Regions from separate parts of the Stenotrophomonas sp. YJH_SMC_19 genome, predicted to be linked through region 2. Evidence: predicted binding sites of a transcription regulator. Region 2 holds the regulator's gene; each other region holds the start of a gene.
What was found. Region 2 encodes FliA, which starts transcription of late flagellar genes. Its sites were predicted from a motif close to TAAAGTTTNNCNNNCNNNGGCCGATAA; they were not measured.

Region 1 (4,489 bases), on a different contig from region 2:
TGGTTTCGCCGTGGTCGCCAGCGAAGTGCGTACCCTCGCCCAGCGTTCGGCTGCGGCGGCCAAGGAGATCAAGGGCCTGATCGATGATTCGGTCGGCAAGGTCGCCGAAGGCTCCAGCCTGGTGCACCAGGCCGGCAGCACCATGGGCGAGATCGTCGCCTCGGTGCAGCGCGTGACCGACATCATGGCCGAGATCTCCGCCGCTTCGCAGGAACAGAGCGCCGGCATCGAGCAGGTCAACCAGACCGTGGTGCAGATGGACGAAACCACGCAGCAGAATGCCGCGCTGGTGGAGGAAGCGACTGCTGCGGCGCGCGCCATGGAAGACCAGGCCGTGCAGCTGGGCGAAGCCGTGGCGCGCTTCCGGCTGGCATCGCACGGCGTCGCCGCTGCGCCGGCACGGTTGGCAAATGCACCGCAGCCACGTCAGGTCGCGGCCGCCCTGCCCGTCACCAAGGCCGCACCGACACGGCCGCTGCGGGCGTCGGCCGCCCAGCCGGCGCTGGCTGCCGAGGGTGATTGGCAGGAGTTCTGACCCCACGCAGAAAGCATCCGCCCATGGGGTGGATGCACCAGCATGGCGGGCCACGGGGTCAGATCCCTTTCCCACGGGAAAGGGATCTGACCCCTTATGCATGGAAAGTGATGCAAATCTCACTTCATAATCCAATGCAGAGGCCGATATCCCCATCGAGCCTGCACCAACGCGTGCTGGCGCCCGCCCCTGATCACAGACTCCATGTCCGACGGCCACGACACTGAACTGCATGATGTCCACGCGGCCGACGCCGCGGACGAACGCTTCCTGGTCCGCAACCCCCGCCAGCTGCGGCAGCTGCTGCGCTCGCTGATCGACCAGCGATCACTGATCAACGCGCATATCGACGGCCGGGATCGTTCCTTCCCGACCGCCCTGCTTGATCTCGACGAGGACGAAGACTACCTGCTGCTCGACGGCAGCCCGCAGGAGGCATCGAACCGTGCCGCCGAGCAGGCCGACCACCTGCTCTGCTTCGCCCAGCTTGAACGTGTCCTTGTGCGGTTCCGCCTGCACGAACTGCAGCGCGTGGACAACGATGGCCACGCCGCCTTCCGAGCCCCGTTGCCGGACGAACTGGTGCATCTGCAGCGCCGCGAGCTGTACCGGCTGGAGACCCCGGTCACCGACTCGCCGCATCTGCTGCTGCCACCCGGCGAAGCACGTGCCGAAGCGCTGTCGATGCGGGTGGTGGACATCAGCGGTGGCGGCCTGGCCGTAGTGGTTCCCAACGACTGCGCCGTATTCGGCCTGCAGAAGCGCTACCCGGCGCAGCTGTCGCTGCCCGATGGCCCCGACCTGGACATCGAACTGGTGGTCTGCAACCTGCTGCCACAGCGACAGCCCAATGGCATCGAGGTGAAGCGCGTGGGAATGCGCTTTGACAGCCTGCCGCGCGGCGGCGACAGCGCCATCCAGCGCTACATCTTCCGCATCGACCGCCAGCGCAAGGCGCGCCGCAACGGCGAGCTCTGAGGCCCGTTCGACCGTTCGTGCCGGCCGGCGGCCGGCAACCCGCATGATGCAGTCGCCGGCCAGCGGTCGGCACTAGCGATCTTCGGCGGATCCACGCCATATGCGCGTGCCGGCCGCGCCGCGGTAGATCCACGCCATGCGTGGATGCCTCTCCCCCGGCACCTAAAGTCCCCCCACGCGGGGCCGATATCGAGCCTGACACCGGGACTTCCGGCAGAACCAGGACCCCTCGATGAACGACAAGACCAGCTCCGCCGCCAGCGCCGGTGGCGAATTCCTCAGCTTCACCCTCGGCGCCGAGCACTACGGCGTGGACATCCTCAAGGTGCAGGAGATCCGTGGCTACGATGCGGTCACCCGCGTGCCGGACGCCCCGGACTACATCAAGGGTGTGATCAACCTGCGCGGCACCATCGTGCCGGTCATCGACCTGCGCTTGAAGCTGCGCCTGGACAACGCCCGCTACGACGCCTTCACCGTGATGATCGTGCTCAACGTCGAAGACCGCGTGGTCGGCATCGTGGTCGACAGCGTGTCGGACGTGATCCCGCTGTCGGCCGAGCAGATCCGCCCGACCCCGGAGTTCGGCGCTGCAGTCGACACCCGCTTCATCTCCGGCATCGGCACCCACGACGACCGCATGCTGATCCTGCTGGACATCGAGACCCTGCTCGACAGCGCCGACATGGGCCAGGCCTCCCTCGCCGAAGACGCTGCCGCCTGATCCATCGGACCTGCTTCACGTTCTGGTCACAAAACCCTTCAGTTCCCCCCAGCAGTGCCGATAGGGGGACAGAAGCCGGTCGCGCAGGAGCGCGCGGAACCGGAACGACCATCACCATCCCCGGAGATACACCTCGATGAAGTCCCTGCTTGCGTTCGTTTCGGCCGCTGTCCTGGCCACCACCGCTTCCTCCGCGTTCGCCCAGGCGGCCGACATGATCCCGCCGGAACTGGCCCCGCGTTCGGTCGGCAAGGACGGCATGGTCTGTGGCAAGGTCGAAAAGGCCCGCTACGCAGAAGGTTCCGAAGGCCAGCCGACCTTCCTGTACATGGGCGGTGCCTTCCCGCGCCACACCTTCTCGGCCCGCATCGCCGGCGAGAACCGCGGCAAGTTCTCCTTCCCGCTGGAAACCCTGGAAGGCAAGACCGTGTGCGTGATCGGCAAGATCCAGCGCGACGCCTCGCGCGCGGAAATCGAAGTCAGCTCGCCGGCGGGCCTGAAGCTGGCCAACATCAAGTAATCCGCTGTCCGTCGAACCACGCCGGAGCTTGTGCCGGCGTGGTTTCTGCTGCAACCGGGCCCGACGCCCGGACGCGTCTGCCTTAGGAGATCGCAACGCCCATGCCGTGGATCAACAACCTGAAACTGATGCCGAAGCTGCTGTTGACCTTCGGCGTCCTCCTGCTGGTGATGCTGCTGCAGGGCATCGTCGCCTATCGCGGACTGCATTCGCTGAACAACGTCACCACCGAGTTGGCCGGTTCACGCATGGAAAGCATCCGCATGGCCGGCGAGATGCGCGGCATGCTGGGCGAGTACCGCAATGCCGCCTACCAGCAGCTGATCCGCGCCAGCGATGACGTCAAGTCCGACGCGCGCAAGCAGGCCGTCGACCTGCGCACCAGCATGGACACGTCGATCAAGGAATACCCCAAGCTGGTCGACAACGCGCAGCAGAAGAAGCTGTTCGATACCTTCGCCAAGGAATGGAAGGACGCTCTGGCCTCCTACGACAGCGTCACCGAGATGCTGGAGCTGGACCTGCCGGACGATGCCATCGATACCTTCGTGGGCGAGACCCGCACCAAGCACCGCAAGGCTGCTTCGGCGCTGGAAGCGCTGATCGCCGAAGACAACCGCCTCGCCCGCGCCTCGCGCGAAGAGGCCGCGTCCACCTATTCCGCCTCCGCCGTGCTGACCGTGATCGCCCTGTTGGGCGGCGCCGCGCTCGGCCTGGTGCTGGTCTGGCTGTTCGCGCGCGCCCTGGTCGGCAGCGTGCGTGGCGCCGTGTCGGTTGCCAACGACGTGGCCGGCGGCAAGCTCGATGGCCACATCGACGTCAGCCGCCAGGATGAAGTGGGCGAACTGATGCAGGCCATGCAGCGGATGCAGCGCGACCTGCGCGAACGCATCGAAACCGACCAGGCCGTTGCCCGCGAGAACCTGCGCATCCGCACCGCGCTGGACTACAGCTCGACCGGTGTCTACCTGACCGATACCAGCAACACCATCGTCTACAGCAACCGCGCCCTGCAGCAGACCCTCAGCCAGTACCAGGATGAAGTACGCCGCGACCTGCCGGACTTCGACGCCCAGGCCTCGTTGATCGGCAAGCCGGTCACCGTGCTGGAACACCGCGGCGAGATGGACCAGACGCTGTTGGGCAACCTGAAGGCCCACGGCGTCGCCCGTCGCCCGATGCAGTACGGCGATGCCCAGTTCGCGCAGGTGGTGTCGACCATCCGCAACGAAGGCGGCGACACCGTCGGCTACGTGGTGGAATGGCGCGACCGCACCCAGGAGGCACTGGTCGAAGCCGAAGTGGCGCGCGTGATCGCCCAGGCCGCCGCCGGCGACCTGTCCGGCCGCATCGACGCCAGCGACAAGGAAGGCTTCTTCCTGCAGCTGGCCCAGCAGATCAACGGCCTGCTGGACGCCAATGCCGGCAGCATCGAACAGATCTCCGGCCTGCTTGCCGCGCTGTCGCAGGGTGACCTGACCGTGCGCATGCACGGCGACTACCAGGGCGTGTTCGCCCGCATGCGCGACGACGCCAACGCCACCGCCGCGCAGCTGAGTGAAATCGTCACCCGCATCAAGCAGTCCAGCCGCGCGATCAGCTCGGCCGCCGGCGAGATCGCCTCGGGCAACAGTGACCTGTCGCGCCGTACCGAGCAGCAGGCCGCCAACCTGGAAGAAACCGCTGCTTCGATGGAGGAACTGACCTCCACCGTGCGCCAGAACGCCGAGCA
Region 2 (7,678 bases):
GAGATGAACCGCTTCACCGACGAGCGCCTGCGTGGCAGCCCGGTGCGCGCCACCGCGCTGGACCTGATGGACGAGTACGGTTTCGACGCCGGCCTGGCCCGCGACGTGGCCATGCAGATCCCGCTGGAGACCGAAGCCCATCGTGGCCGCGGCCTGATGCTGGGGCTGATCTCGCGCAAGCTGCCGATCGCCCCGGTCGACCCGCTGGAGGAAGGCGGCGTGATCGCCTTGGTCGGCCCGACCGGCGCCGGCAAGACCACCACCATCGCCAAGCTGGCCTCGCGCTTCGCCGAGAAGCATGCGCCGCGCGATGTGGCCCTGGTCACCACCGACACCACCCGCATCGGCGCCCGCGAGCAGCTGTACGGCTACGGCCGCCAGCTCGGCATCGCGGTGCACGAGGCCAACAGCGGCACCGACCTGGACCAGCTGCTGGAACGCCTGAAGGACTACAAGCTGGTGCTGATCGACACCGCCGGCCTGGGCCCGCGCGACCGCGCGCTGGCCGCGCAGCTGCAGTGGCTGCGCGCCGCCCGCCAGGTACGCACCCTGCTGGTGCTGCCGGCCAACACCAGCTTCGGCGACATGGACGAGGTGGTCCGCCGCTTCGGCGCCGCCAACCTGCAGGGCCTGGTGTTGAGCAAGCTGGACGAGACCGGCCGCTTCGGCAACGCCCTGTCAGTGGCCGTGGACCACGCCCTGCCGATCACCTGGGTGACCGATGGCCAGGACGTTCCGGAGGACCTGCACCGGGCCAGTGCGGCCAATCTCGTACTTCGCCTTGAAGATTTGCGCCGCGCGGCCGATATGCCCTGCAACCCGGAGTTGAACCATGCCGTCGCGTGAGTACGCCAAGCTGACCAAGACCTTCCCGCTGTCGGCCACCCGCAGCGAGCCGCTCGGCCCTGTGCGCACCATTGCCGTCACTGGCGGCAAGGGCGGCGTGGGCAAGACGAATGTGTCCGCCAACCTGGCGGTGGCACTGGCCGGGATGGGCAAGCGCACGCTGCTGCTGGACGCCGATCTGGGCCTGGCCAACATCGACGTGATCCTGGGGCTGAACCCGACCTTCACGCTGGCCGACCTGGTCGCCGGCCGCTGCTCGCTGGACGACGTCATCGTCGAAGGCCCGAACGGCGTGCTGGTGGTGCCGGCCGCGTCCGGCCGCCGGCACATGGCCGAGCTGGCCCCGGCAGAGCACGTCGGCCTGGTCAACGTGTTCTCCGAGCTGGAACGCGAACTGGACATCATGGTGGTGGACACCGCCGCAGGCATCACCGACGGCGTGCTGACCTTCTGCCAGGCCGCGCAGGACACCGTGGTGGTGGTCTGTGACGAGCCGGCCTCGATCACCGACGCCTACGCGCTGATCAAGGTGCTGTCGCGCGAACGCGGCGTGGACCGCATCCAGGTAGTGGCCAACATGGTGCGCGACCCCAACGAGGGCCGCGTGCTGTACGAAAAGCTGACCCGCGTCTGCGAGAAGTTCCTCGCCGATGTCTCGCTGAACTACCTGGGCTGCGTGCCGCAGGACGACTGGCTGCGCCTGTCGGTGCAGCGCCAGCAGCCGGTGGTGAAGGCCTACCCGTCCAGCCCGGCCGCGCTGGCGATCACCGAGATCGCGCGTCGCACCGCACGCTGGCAGGCGCCGACCGAACCGCGTGGCGGCGTCGAGTTCTTCCTCGAGCGCATCCTCAAGCAGCGCGGGGTGGCCGCATGAAAGGCGCAGCCCAGTACAGGGAAGTCCAGCGCTCGGCGGCCAACGAGGTCATCGCCCAGCATTCGGACCTGGTGCGGCGCATCGCCCACCACCTGGCCGCGCGGTTGCCGGCCAGCGTTGAAGTGGACGACCTGATCCAGGCCGGCATGATGGGCCTGATAGAAGCGTCGCGCAGCTACGACGCCGACCAGGGCGCCTCGTTCGAGACCTATGCCTCGATCCGCATCCGCGGTTCGATGATCGACGAGATCCGCCGTGGCGACTGGGTGCCGCGCTCCGTGCACCGCCGTGCACGCGATGCCGCCGCCACCATCCGCCGCCTGGAACAGAGCAGCGGCCGCGCCGCCAGCGCCACCGAAGTGGCCGCCGCGATGGAGATGCCGCTGCCCGAATACCTGCGGTTGATGGAAGACGCCGCACGTGGCCAGGTGCTGAGCCTGGAGTCGCGCATCGAGGACCAGGGCGAGCTGGACACCGTCGCCCAGGGCGGCCCGACCCCGCAGCAGGTACTGGAGCGTGGTGAGTTCGGCCGCGAGCTGGGCAAGGCCATCGGCCACCTGCCCGAGCGCGAACAGCTGGTGCTCTCGCTCTACTACGAGCAGGAACTGAACCTGAAGGAGATCGGCGCGGTGCTCGGCGTGAGCGAGTCGCGGGTCTGCCAGATCCACGGCCAGGCGGTGCTGCGCCTGCGTGGCCGGCTCAAGATTTTCGAGGCGGCGGACGCCGGCCTGGAAGAATGAACATGCCCGAGGCGGCTGCCCCCGGCCGCCCGGAATGAACAACAAAGGAACTCTGCTTTGAACAAGAACATGCGCATCCTGATCGTCGATGACTTCTCGACCATGCGTCGGATCGTCAAGAACCTGCTGGGCGATCTGGGCTTCACCAATACCGCCGAAGCCGAGGACGGGCATGCCGCGCTGTCGCTGCTGCAGAGCCAGCCGTTCGATTTCGTGGTCACCGACTGGAACATGCCGGTGATGACCGGCATCGAGCTGCTGAAGGCGATCCGTGCCGATGCCAAGCTTAAGACCCTGCCAGTGCTGATGGTCACCGCCGAAGCCAAGCGCGAACAGATCATCGAAGCCGCCCAGAACGGCGTGAACGGCTACATCATCAAGCCGTTCACTGCGCAGACGCTGGAAGAGAAGCTCGGCAAGATCTTCGAACGCCTGGCGGCCAGCGCCTGATGGATACCACGGTCGACAAGAGCGCCCTCGCCCTGCGCCTGCAGGAAGCCCTGGACGCACTCGAGTCCGGTGACGAGGCCGCCTGGCGGCAGCGCATCGACGGACTGGTCGCGCTGCGTACGCAGCCGATGATGAGCGGCCTCTCGCGGCTGGCCCGCGAGCTGGGGCAGGCACTGGGTGAGCTGCCGACCGTGCCCAGCGAGGCCGGTGAGCTGGACGACGCCTGCGCACGCCTGGACCACGTGGTGGCAATGACCGAACAGGCCACGCACCGCACCCTGGACCTGGCCGAGGAATGCCGCAGCCTGACCGAACAGCTGCGTGCTGAAGGCCTGCAGCCGGGCCAGGACGCGCAGCTCGAGCGCATCCGCCACAACCTGACCGAGATCGCCCTGACCCAGAGCTACCAGGACCTGACCGGGCAGATCATCCGTCGCGTGGTCGGCATCGTCCGCCGCGTGCACGAGGGCTTCGGCGCACTCGGCCTGCCGCCGGAACAGCATCGCACCGACCCGGAACTGGCCGGGCCGGCACTGAAGGGACTGGACCGCCACGCGGTCTCGCAGAACGACGCCGACGACCTGTTGTCGGATCTGGGGCTGTAAGCATGAGCGCGGTATCCGACGACATCACTGCCGACTTCATCATCGAGGCACAGGAAATCCTGGATCGCCTGGGCGAACAGCTGGTGTCGCTGGAGCAGGCACCGCAGGACACCGAGCAGCTCAACGCGGTGTTCCGTGGATACCACACGCTCAAGGGCGGTGCCGGCTTCCTTGGCGTCACCGCGATGGTCGAACTGTGCCACGCCGCTGAAGAGGCCCTGGGCATCGCGCGTGCCGGGCAGGCGGTGCTGCAGGCCCACCACTTCGACGCCGCCCAGCAATCGCTGGACTACCTGCAGTCGATGCTGGACGCCGTGTCCTCCGGCACCGAGCCAGGCTATGCGCCGCCGGACCTGATCGCGCAGTTCGACATGAACGGTGGCACTGCCGCGCCGGTCGCTGCGGCCGCCCCTGCGGCAGCTGGCAGCGACCTGATCACCGACGACGAATTCGAGGCCCTGCTCGACCAGCTGCATGGCGGCAACGCACCGACCGCGGTCGCGCCGGCCCGGAAGGCCGACGACGGCCTGATCAGCGAAGACGAGTTCGAAGCGCTGCTGGACCAGCTGCACGGTGGCGCTGCGCCAGGCGCGAAGCCTGCTGCCACCGTCGTGGCGGCACCTGCCGCTGCACCGCGCCCGGCGCCCGTACCGGCGCCCGCCGCCAAGCCGGCGGCCAAGCCGATGGCCGAGGCCGAGCACACCGTGCGCGTGGACACCAAGCGCCTGGATGCGATCGTCAACCTGATCGGCGAACTGGTGCTTTCCCGAAACCGCCTGAAGACCCTGCGTGCACGCCTGCGCGACGAGGAGCTGGACCGCGCCGTATCGACGCTGGACATCGCCACTGCCCGCCTGCAGTCGGCAGTGATGCGTACCCGCATGCAGCCGGTGGGCAAGGTGTTCTCGCGCTTCCCCAAGGTCGCCCGCGACGTCGCCCGCTCGCTGAAGAAGGAAGTGGACCTGGAGCTGGTCGGCGCCGAAACCGAACTCGACCGCAACCTGGTCGAAGCACTGGCCGATCCGCTGGTGCACCTGGTCCGCAACGCCATCGACCATGGCGTGGAAATGCCCGATCTGCGCGAAGCACAAGGCAAGCCCCGGATGGGCCATGTACGCCTGTCGGCGCAGCAGGAAGGCGACTACGTCAGCATCGAGGTGCAGGACGATGGCGCCGGCATCGACCCGGAGAAGCTGCGCGCGAAGGCGCGTGAGAAAGGCCTGATCGATCCGGAAGCCGCCGCCCGCCTGAGCAGCGAGGAGTGCCTGCACCTGGTGTTCCTGCCGGGCTTCTCGACCAAGCAGCAGGTCACCGACATCTCCGGCCGTGGCGTCGGCATGGACGTGGTGCAGTCGCGCATCCGCGAACTGAGCGGCCAGATCCAGATCCAGTCGGAACTGGGTCGTGGCAGCCGCTTCCTGATCCGCGTGCCGCTCACCCTCGCGATCCTGCCGACTCTGCTGGTGCAGGCCGGCGAGGACGTCTACGCGCTACCGCTGGCACGCGTGATGGAAGTGCTTCACGCGCCGCGCACCTCGCTGGGCTGGTTCGATGGCCGCGCCGTGCTTGATCGCCGCTCGCACACCCTGCCGCTGGTCGACCTGCGCCAGTGGCTGGATGTGACGCCGGCCGCGTCAACCCTGCTGACCATCGTGGTGCTGCAGGCCGGCGAAGCGCGCTTCGGCCTGGTCGTGGACCAGGTACGCGGGCGCGAGGAAGTGGTCATCAAGCCACTGCCAAAAGCCCTGCGCGGCCTGCGCGGTTATGCCGGTGCAACGTTGATCGGCGATGGTCGCATGGCACTGATCCTGGACGTGGACGGCATACGCTGAACGCCGCCGGGCATGGCCCGGCGACCCGAAAACTGTGACTACCGTCTGTACGCATTCTCCCGGTGTCTCAAGTCCCATTCATACAAGCCGATACCGGAACCATGGATAGACTCAGCCTCATTGGACTCTTTCTCGCCCTGGCCTCGCTGGTCGGTGGCAGCATCCTCAAGGGCGCCGGCCTGGCGTCGTTGTGGTCGCCTGCGGCGTTCGTGATCGTCATCGTCGGTACCGTTGCCGCGATCCTGCTTCACACCTCGCCGGCGGTGTTCAAGCATGCGTTCAAGATCGTGCGCTGGGTCGTGCGCCCGCCGCACAGCGATCGCCGCGAACTGATCCAGCAGATCGTCGAGTGGAGCAACATCGCCCGCCGCCAGGGCCTGCTGGGCCTGGAATCGCAGGTGGAAGCGCAGCAGGACCCGTTCCTGCGCAAGGGCCTGCAGCTGCTGGTGGACGGCGTTGAACCCGAATCGATGCGTCACATGCTGGAGATCGAACTGGGCAGCCAGGAGCACCAGGACCAGGCCGGTGCCAAGGTCTTCGAAGCGATGGGCATCTACGCGCCCACGCTCGGCATCATCGGTGCCGTGCTCGGCCTGATCGCGGTGATGAAGAACCTGGCCGACCCGAGCAAACTCGGCCACGGCATCGCCGCCGCGTTCACCGCCACCATCTACGGCATCGCCTCGGCCAATCTGCTGTTCCTGCCGATCGCCGCCAAGCTCAAGAGTGTGATCTCGCACAACACCCGCGACCGCGAAATGGTCATCGAAGGCCTGATTTCGATCGCCCAGGGCGAGAACCCGCGCAACATCGAAACCAACCTCTCCGGCTTCCTGCACTGACATGGCCCGCCGCAAGCACCACGAAGAGCACGCCAACCATGAAGCATGGGCGATCCCCTATGCCGACCTGATGACGTTGCTGCTCGCCTTCTTCGTGGTCATGTACGCGATCTCCTCGGTCAACGAGGGCAAGTACCGGATCATGGCCGACGCGCTCACCGATGCCTTCGGCGGCGCACCGCGCACCATCAATCCGGTGCAGGTGGGTAACAAGCAGGTGCAGGGTGGCGGCTGGGACAGCCCCTCGGTGATCAAGTCCGGCACCAAGATCGGCCCCTCCGCGCCCGCGCCGTCGCACGACCCGACCCTGCTGCCGTCGATGGCCTCGCAGATGCGCATGCCGGTCTCCGTGCACAACCAGGAGCAGATCGCCCGTGCCGAGCGCCAGCTCAACAGCATCGCCGACCGCCTCACCGCCGCACTGGCGCCGCTGATCGACCGCGGCATGATCAGCGTGCGCCGCACCGAGTTGTGGATCGAAGTGGAGATCAACAGCGACATCCTGTTCCCCACCGGCTCGGCCGCGCTGGACGTGCATGCACGGCAGACGCTGGCCAGCCTGGCCGAGGTGCTGCGCGACGTGCCCAACAGCGTGCGCGTGGAAGGCCATACCGACAACGTGCCGATCGCCACCGCCACCTTCCCTTCGAACTGGGAACTGTCGGCCGGACGCGCCGCCAGCGTGGTGCACCTGTTCGCCGACCAGGGCGTGCAGCCATCACGGCTGGCGATGGTTGGCTATGGCCAGTTCCGTCCGCGCGAAGAGAACGACAGCGCGCAGGGGCGCAACCGCAACCGCCGGGTGATGGTCATCATCCTGGCCGACACCTCGCACTCGGTGGATCCGCTTGGCCAGCGCCTCAATGCGGCCACCGGCGCCGTCGACGACAACACCACCGAACAGGCCGCCGCAACTCCGGCTACCGCCCCCACCTCCCCCATCGCACCGGTGAAGTTGCCGCCGGTGCCGGCTGGCAGCCGCGTCGGCGCCGCCGTTCCCCCGGCAATGAAGGAGTAAACCGATGCGCATCTGGGCAGTCGCCAACCAGAAGGGCGGAGTCGGCAAGACCACCACCACCCTCGCCCTCGGCCGCGGCCTGGCCGCACTTGGCCATCGCGTGCTGCTGATCGACCTCGATCCGCATGCCTCGCTCAGCCGCGCCTTCGGCGTGCCGGTGGATCCGCCACCGGCGGGCGTGCTGGAACTGTTCGGCGCCCCGCCGGCCGATCTTTCCAGCCTGTGCCATGCCAGCAGCATCCACGGCCTGGACTACGTCTGCGCGCAGTCGGCGCTGGCCACGCTGGAGCGCCGCAGCGCCAACCAGCCCGGCCTCGGCCTGGCCCTGCAGAACGCACTGGCGCGTCACCAGGGCCAGCACGACTACATCCTGCTGGACTGTGCCCCCACCCTTGGCCTGTTGATGATCAACGCGCTGGCCGCTGCCGACCGCCTGATCATTCCCACCCAGGCCGAGCCGCTGGCCCTGCA
Region 3 (7,678 bases), on a different contig from region 2:
ACAAGATGGACACCGGTGGCGTCCACCTGCGCGATTGCCGGCAGGTGAAGTAGCCTTCAGGCTGCGCCGGGGAACGCCCCGGCGCAGGCCTCATCGGGTCAGAACCCGAAGCGCAGGCTGGCCCAGTACGCGCGGCCCGGCTCGTTGTAGGTCGCCGCGCCGGCATCGCTGCTGTTGGCCTCGCGGAACAGGCGCTTGTCGGCCAGGTTGTTCACGCCGAAGCCGAAGCTGACCGTCTCGGTCACCTTGTAGCGCGCGCTCACGCCCCAGATGTTGTACGCACCGCGATCCTGCAGTGCGATCGATGGGTCACAGCTGCCGGTGCAGCGCGGATCATTGTTGATGTTGGTGGTGGCCGGCTTCTGCTTGCCGTAGAACGTGCCGGTCAGCAGCAGCGACAGCTTGTCGGTGGCCTGCCAGTCCAGCATCGTGTTGACGGTGTACTTCGGAATCACCGACAGCGGCTGGCCGGTGCGCTTGTTCTCGTTCTCCACCATGTAGGTGAAGTTGTTGCTCCACTTCAGGCGGTTGCCCTGCTCGCCCAGCAGCGGGATCACCAGGTTGCCTTCCAGCCCCTGCACGATCGCCTTCGGCGCGTTCTCCCAGCGGAAGATCCGGCCCCTGGTGTCGGCAGTCAGGCCGATCTGGGTGTAGCCGGCCTGGATCTTGTCCTTGTAGTCGTTATGGAAGTACGTCAACGAGGCCTGCCAGCCGCTCTGCGGTGCCCACTCGATGCCGAGTTCCTTGTTCAGGCTGGTTTCCGCCTTCAGGTCCGCATTGCCGCGCATGTAGCAGCCGGCGCCCAGGCTCGGCAGTGCATTCGGGCAGCCATTGCCACGGGTGTAATACAGATAGTCCGGATTCGACTGGTACAGGTTCGGCGCCTTGAACGCCCGGGCGATGCCGCCCTTCACCACCCAGTCGCCGTTGATGCGGAACTGCGCGTTGAGGCTGGGGCTGGTGTTGTTGCCGAACTGGCTGTGGTGGTCGAAGCGCAGGCCCGGGGTAACGATCCAGCGCTCACCCAGGTAGATGTTGTCTTCGACGAACACGGCGGTGGTCTGCGCATCGGCCTTGCCCCGCGCACGATCGCCCGACAGCCCCGGGATGCCGCCGCCGCTGCTGCTGGACTGGCTCATCGAGTACGGGTCGGTCAGGCGGCTGTCCAGGTATTCAAAGCCAAGCGTCCAGATGTTCTCGGCACCACCCAGCGTGGTCGGGAAGCTCACTTCGCCGTCCAACTGGTAGTTGCGCAGTCGCGAGGTCGACCAGTCGGTGCCGTTGAAGCTGCCTTCCGGGCCACCGGCCAGGCCTTCGTTGATGCGTGAGTTGTTCACCGCCTCCACCGCAGCTGTCACCCGCGAGGTCACGTCGCCCCAGCGGCCACGATGGGTGATCGCGCCGGTGTTGCGGTACATGCGGTTGGTCTCCGCTTCGCCCTCGGCCAGTGCCGCCAGGTCAACGCCGGTCGAGGTACCGGTGGTGCTGACCGCGCGATCACCAGCGTAGATGTTGCCCTGGCGGCTGGTGCCGGCTTCGAACTCCACCACCTGGTTGGCGGTCACGTCCCAGCGCAGCAGCGCGTTGACATCGCGGTTCTTGACGCCCTCGCGGCCGGCCGGCGGCACCGCGTTGGGGTTGGTAGCGTACTGGCGGTTGAGCTCCAGCGAGTCCGCGTCGGTCTTGTTGAGATTGCCGTACAGGCGGAACGACAGGGTGTCGGTCATCGGCCCACTCAGCTGCAGGCCGACGCGTTCGCTGCCACCTTCGGCGCTGTGTTCGGGCACCAGCCCATACAGGTCCACCGCACCGGTCAGGTCGCCGGTCGGGCGCTTGGTGATGATGTTGACCACGCCGCCGGAGGCACCGGAGCCATAGCGTGCCGCCGCCGGGCCGCGCAGCACTTCGATGCGCTCGATCATTTCCGCCGGCACCCAGTTGGTGTCACCGCGGGTATTGCGCTCGCCGCTGCGCCCCATGCGCACGGCATCGCGTGCGCCGATGCGCTTGCCATCGACCAGGATCAGGGTGTTTTCCGGGCCCATGCCACGCAGGTCGATCTGGCGGTTGTTGCCGTACTGGCCCGAGGCGCTGTTGCCGGTCAGGTTGACGCCCGGCATGGTCCGCAACAGCTCGGCGATGTCGTTGGCTGGCGGCCGCCGGGCGATATCCTCGGCGGTGATGGTCGAGGTACCCAGTGCCTGGCGCGCGATCTGCGAGGCGGTGACGTGCACCGTGTCGATATCGGTGGCGTCGGTTTCGGCCTGGGCGGTCAGGGCGCTGCCCGCCAGCAGGGCGGCGACGGCAAGCGCCAGCGGGCGCGGTGAATGGACAACGGCAGGAGACATGATCAGGACCTTCTGGCAGGGCTGCGGGGCCTCTGGCAAAGGGCTTGAGGCAACGACGAGGGGGGAGGCGGAGCCGTCCTGCAGGCACCTGCAGCCCGCTCCGTGCGCGCATTCTCCCATCAATGCGAGTGATTCTCAAATGCGTTCACTCATTGCCGCAGCGGCGTCGATGTGCTTTGCGCACCGTGCAAGCCTGCACCGCGCGTAAACTGGCCGGCTACCCCGCCATCAACCGTATGCCGCCGCGGCCGATACCCGTGGTTTGCCGTACGCAGTCAGAGATCGACGTGGAACCACCCCAACTGGACGATGCCAGCCAGCCGCTGGCCGAGGCCTGGCAGCAATGCCTGCTACAGGCCGGCCCTGCCGCCACCGCGCTGCTCAAGGCCGCTGCCACCGATGCCCCACCCGCGCTGGCCCAGCGCTTTTACGAAGTGCTGCTGCAGGACGGGCGCGCACGCCGCTTCCTGTCCCACGACCAGGTCAAGCAGCGCCTGCAGCCGGCCATGCAGCGCTGGCTGGTACAGCTGCTGACCACCGACGCCGCTGGCATCGCCACCACGGTCGCCTCGCAGCGGGTGATCGGCGACGTACACGCACGGGTCGGCATCCCGGTCGACCTGGTCACCCGCGGTGCGCGCGTGCTCAAGCACGAGCTGTTCGTGCGCCTGCGCGACGACGCGCCCGACAGCGCGACCGCGTTCGCCGCCATCGCCTGCCTCAGCGCGATCATGGACATCGCCATGGAAGGCATGACCCTGGCCTACACCCATGCGCGCGAGCGCTCCACCCGTGCCGACGCCGCCTACCGGCTGTTCTCGCTGGTACAGAACGTCGGTACCGAACGCGAGCGCCAGCGCGCATTGCTGCTGGACTGGGAGAACGCCCTGCTCTACGCACTCGCCGGCCACGTGCAGGCCAGCGACAACGCCAGCCTGGCCACCTCGGAGTTCGGCCTGTGGTTCACCCACAAGGGCATCCCCAGCTTCGGCGAAAGCAGCGAAACGCAGCAGGTGGGCCAGTTGATGGCCCGCATTGACGGCCACCTGCAGCGCGCGAGTGGCGATGCTCCGGCGCAGCGACTGGCGGTGCTGCCGGCCATCCGCGAGGACCTGGCCGCCATCCGCACCCTGATGACGCTGCTGTTCGAGCGCATCGGCGAACTGGATGCCGGCAGCGACGCGCTGACCAACCTGCTCAACCGCCGCTTCCTGCCCACCGTGCTGCGCAGGGAAATCGAGCTGGCCACGCGCAACCGCACACCGTTCTCGCTGCTGCTGCTCGACCTGGATCATTTCAAGGCAATCAACGACGGCCATGGCCACGATGCCGGCGACCGTGCGTTGCAGCACGTGGCCGGCCTGCTCGGCCAGCTCACGCGTGGCAGCGACTACCTGTTCCGCTATGGCGGCGAAGAATTCGTGGTGGTGCTGGTGGCGGCCAGCGAATCACAGGCGACCGTGATCGCCGAGAGCCTGCGCCGGCAGATCGCGCAATCGCCCGTTGCGCTGGCCAATGGCCAGGTGCTGGAGCTGACCGCCAGCATCGGCGTGGCCGGTCACGATGGTCATCCGGACTACGAGCGGTTGATGGCACGTGCCGACGCCGCGATGTACGAGGCCAAGCGCAGCGGCCGCAACCGCGTGGTGGTCGCCAGCGCGGACCTGCAGGAAGCCCCAGGGCGGCGTGCACTGCAGCGATGACGGCAGGACAGGTAGAGTCGACCGCTGGTCGACTATCGCGCGCAGCGCGGGATTTTTCGCCGTCGGAACGAAGAGCAGTCGACTAACAGTCGACTCTACCGGTTTGCGCGCCAGCCGATGCATTGAACGCCACCACCCGCCATGCTCCCCACCACAGCAGCGCCAGCAACGCGATGCCAGCCCCCAGCAGGCACACAGCGGGCCAGCCATGCCGCACCTGCATCCAGGGCCCCGCCGCCGCTCCCGCACCGCTGCCCACCGCATAGAACAGCATGTACAACGCCACCAGGCGCCCATGCTGTTCTGCCGGTGCACGCAGCAACGATGCCTGGTTCGAGACATGCAGTGCCTGGCCGCCCAGGTCGAGCACGACCACACCCAGCAACAGCAAGGACAGCGAATGCGGCAGGCCCAGCAGCGGCCACCACGCGACCAGCATCAACAACAGCGCGCCGAGGCTGACCCGATGCGCGAAACCACGGTCCATCCAGTGTCCGACCCGCGCCGCCATCAGCGCACCGACCACGCCGGCCAGGCCGAGCGCGCCGATGGCTGCGGTTGACCAGTGCAGCGGCGGTGCCGACAGCGGCAAGGGTGCCGCCGCCCAGAACACATTGAGGCCGGCAAACAGCAGCAATGCCAGCGGCCCGCGCTCGCGCAGCGTTCGATCGCGGCGCAGCATGCCCAGCATCGAGCCCAGCAGCTCGCGCCAGCGTGGAGGGACCGACGGCACCGGTACTGCGGGCAGGCGCCGCCACAGCAGCGCCGCCAACGCTGCCATCACCACCGCTGACAGCAGGTAGACCCTCTGCCAGCCAAAGGCCGCCGCCACCGTACCGGACACCACGCGCGCCAGCAGCAGGCCGATGAACACGCCGCCCTGCACCACACCGACCAAGCGACCGCGCTGCTCGGGCGGTGCCAGCATGGCGGTATAGGCAATCAGGCCCTGGGTCAGCGCGGTGCCCAGCAAGCCTGCCAGCAGCATGCCCGACAACAGCCAGCTCGCCGTGCGTGACGCCGCCAGCCACAACAGGGCCAGCACCAGCGCGATCAACTGCAGCCGCAGCAGGCGTCGCCGGTCGCCGCGGTCTGCCAGCGGCAGCAGGCCAAGCAATGCCAGCACGCTGCCGGCCTGGGTGGCAGCCAGCACTGCGCCGGCCACCGCCCGGTCCAGCGCAAAGGCGCGTGCAAGCTGATCCAGCAGCGGCTGCGCGTAGTAGACGTTGGCGACGCTGGCGCCGGCGGCAGCCGCAAGCAGGACCAGCAGCGGGCGGGGAAGCGATGTGGCACTCATCATATGGTTGCAATTTGAAACCAGATGCAGGCTATCGCCATTGGTTTTAAACTGCAACCACATTCGGAGATGCCCAGCATGCACGCCGACAGCCCCTGCCCTGTAGCCCGCAGTGCCGACCTGCTCGGTGACCGCTGGGCATTGCTGGTGATCCGCGACGCGTTCGACGGCATCACCCGCTTCGGTGATTTCCAGCGCAGCCTCGGCGCGGCGCGCAACATCCTCAGCGACCGCCTGCGCCGGCTGGTCGAGGCCGGCATCCTGCAGCTGCAGCCAGCCTCCGATGGATCGGCCTACCAGGAGTACGTGCTCACCGCCGCAGGCCTGGAACTGTTCCCGCTGCTGGTCGCACTGCGCCAGTGGGGAGAGCGCCATCGCTTCGGTGCAGGCGAAGCCCATTCGCAGCTGATCGAATTGGCGACGCGGCGGCCGCTGCCCTACATGCAGCCGCGCGGGCGCGATGGCCAGCCGCTTCAGCCCACTGCCACCCGCGTGCGCAAGCTCAAGGGCGACGGGCGCGACACCTGATCCGCCCATTCGCGCACACCGACGGACGCCCGCGCCGGTTAGCATCGGATGTTTCCGCCGCTGGATGCCGCCGATGTCGCGCTGTCGCCCTTCCCTGCTGACCGCCCTGCTGTTGCCGCTGCTGGCCTGCGCCACAGCAACCACGCAGGCCCGTGAGGTTGCCGCGCCCGCCGACCACGAGCAGGCCGATGGCCCCTATGTGTTCCGCCAGGGCAACCAGCTGCAGGCCAGTTGGATCTGCGACGACAAGGTCGAGTCGCACACACTTGCCACGCAGGCCGCAGGCGCCGACATCGCCCCGCGTTGCGGCTACGAACACAGCGTGCACGTGGCCGCCCCGAATGCTCCGTCGGTCTCCGTGCTGCCGGCCGTGCCGCGCATCGTGGCGCTGTCCGACATCCACGGCCAGTACGGGCTGCTGGTGCGCCTGCTGCGTGCCCACAAGGTCATCGACGCACAGGACCGCTGGGCGCTGGGCAAGGACACCCTGGTCATCGCCGGCGATGTGTTCGACCGCGGCCCGCAGGTAACCGAAGCCTTCTGGCTGCTGTACGGCCTGCAGCAGCAGGCGGCCGCCGCCGGCGGCGCAGTGCACTTCGTGCTCGGCAATCACGAAACCATGGTGCTGTACGACGACCTGCGCTACGTCAACCCGAAGTACCTGCGCAGCGCCCAGCTGCTCGGCCGCAGCTACCCGCAACTGTATGGCGCCGACTCGGTGATCGGCCAGTGGCTGCGCACCCGCCCGGTGCTGCTGAAGATCGGCGATACCCTGTTCCTGCACGGCGGCATCTCGCCCGAGGCGGTGCAGCTGGCACTGGACCCGGCACGCACCAACGCGGCCTATCAGGCCTCGCTGGGCCTGCCCAAGGCCGAAGTGAAGGCCGACCCGGCTACCGCACCGCTGTATGACGGCAAGACCAGCCCGATCTGGTACCGCGGCTACTTCGATGGCCGCCTCGACACCGCAGGAGTGCAGAAGGTGCTCGACCGCCTGCAGCTCGCGCGCATCGTGGTCGGCCACACTTCGATGCCGCACGTCAGCAGCTTCCATGGCGACCGCGTGATCGCCATCGACAGCAGCATCAAGAACGGCGAGAACGGCGAACTGCTGTTCATCGAGGGTGGCAAGCTCAGCCGTGGCCTGCTGGATGGTTCGCGGGTGCCGCTGGCGCTCGGTGAGCCGGGCCTGCAGGACTGAATGGAGAGACAGCGCGACGGTGCCGGGAGGTGCCGGCGCGCTCCACCTGCAGCCGGTTTGCGGCTACCCTCGGCAGCCGAGAGGCCCACCCCGTCCATCCGGTGGGCCTGACCGTTACAGGAGCCCCGCGCATGCGCGTTCTGATTGCTGAAGACGACCCGGATATCGCCTCCGGCCTGTGCGCCTCGCTGCGCCGGCAGGGGCACGTGGTCGACCACGTCGACAACGGTGCGCACGCCGATGCTGCACTGGGCTCGACGCAGTACGCGCTGCTGGTACTGGACCTGGGGCTGCCGCAGCTGGATGGCCGCGACGTGCTGCAGCGCCTGCGCCAGCGCGGTGATGGCCTCGCAGTGCTGGTGGTGACCGCCCGTGACGGCCTGGCCGAGCGCGTGCGTGTGCTCGACCTGGGTGCCGATGACTACCTGGTCAAGCCGTTCGCGCTGGACGAGTTCGAAGCGCGCGTGCGCGCCCAGCTGCGCCGGGTCACCAGCAATGGCAACCCGGACCTGCGCATCGGCCGCCTTCGCATCGACCTGGCCGGGCATCGGGTGTGGATCGATGACCAGTCGCTGGAACTGACCGCACGCGAGTTCGGCCT

Region 1: a site for FliA is predicted at 1,677-1,703, ahead of AC5P5R_RS22070 (chemotaxis protein CheW). Genes of this name have one in related genera too.
Region 3: a site for FliA is predicted at 2,577-2,603, ahead of AC5P5R_RS00455 (GGDEF domain-containing protein). Genes of this name have one in related genera too.

The regions. Positions count from the first base shown of each region.
Region 1 is NZ_JCAFRI010000043.1:131-4,619, reverse strand. It holds partial or broken gene AC5P5R_RS22080 (methyl-accepting chemotaxis protein) at 1-535, shown strand, start outside; gene AC5P5R_RS22075 (flagellar brake protein) at 740-1,513, shown strand; gene AC5P5R_RS22070 (chemotaxis protein CheW) at 1,746-2,237, shown strand; gene AC5P5R_RS22065 (hypothetical protein) at 2,374-2,757, shown strand; partial or broken gene AC5P5R_RS22060 (methyl-accepting chemotaxis protein) at 2,859-4,489, shown strand, end outside.
Region 2 is NZ_JCAFRI010000024.1:56,701-64,378, forward strand. It holds gene flhF (flagellar biosynthesis GTPase FlhF) at 1-846, shown strand, start outside; gene AC5P5R_RS19205 (MinD/ParA family ATP-binding protein) at 833-1,720, shown strand; gene AC5P5R_RS19210 (RNA polymerase sigma factor FliA) at 1,717-2,460, shown strand; gene cheY (chemotaxis response regulator CheY) at 2,518-2,910, shown strand; gene AC5P5R_RS19220 (protein phosphatase CheZ) at 2,910-3,515, shown strand; gene AC5P5R_RS19225 (chemotaxis protein CheA) at 3,518-5,347, shown strand; gene AC5P5R_RS19230 (flagellar motor protein) at 5,449-6,189, shown strand; gene motD (flagellar motor protein MotD) at 6,191-7,207, shown strand; gene AC5P5R_RS19240 (ParA family protein) at 7,212-7,678, shown strand, end outside.
Region 3 is NZ_JCAFRI010000001.1:106,195-113,872, forward strand. It holds gene AC5P5R_RS00445 (hypothetical protein) at 1-53, shown strand, start outside; gene AC5P5R_RS00450 (TonB-dependent siderophore receptor) at 99-2,348, opposite strand; gene AC5P5R_RS00455 (GGDEF domain-containing protein) at 2,636-4,051, shown strand; gene AC5P5R_RS00460 (MFS transporter) at 4,134-5,351, opposite strand; gene AC5P5R_RS00465 (winged helix-turn-helix transcriptional regulator) at 5,427-5,876, shown strand; gene AC5P5R_RS00470 (metallophosphoesterase) at 5,950-7,077, shown strand; gene AC5P5R_RS00475 (response regulator) at 7,209-7,678, shown strand, end outside.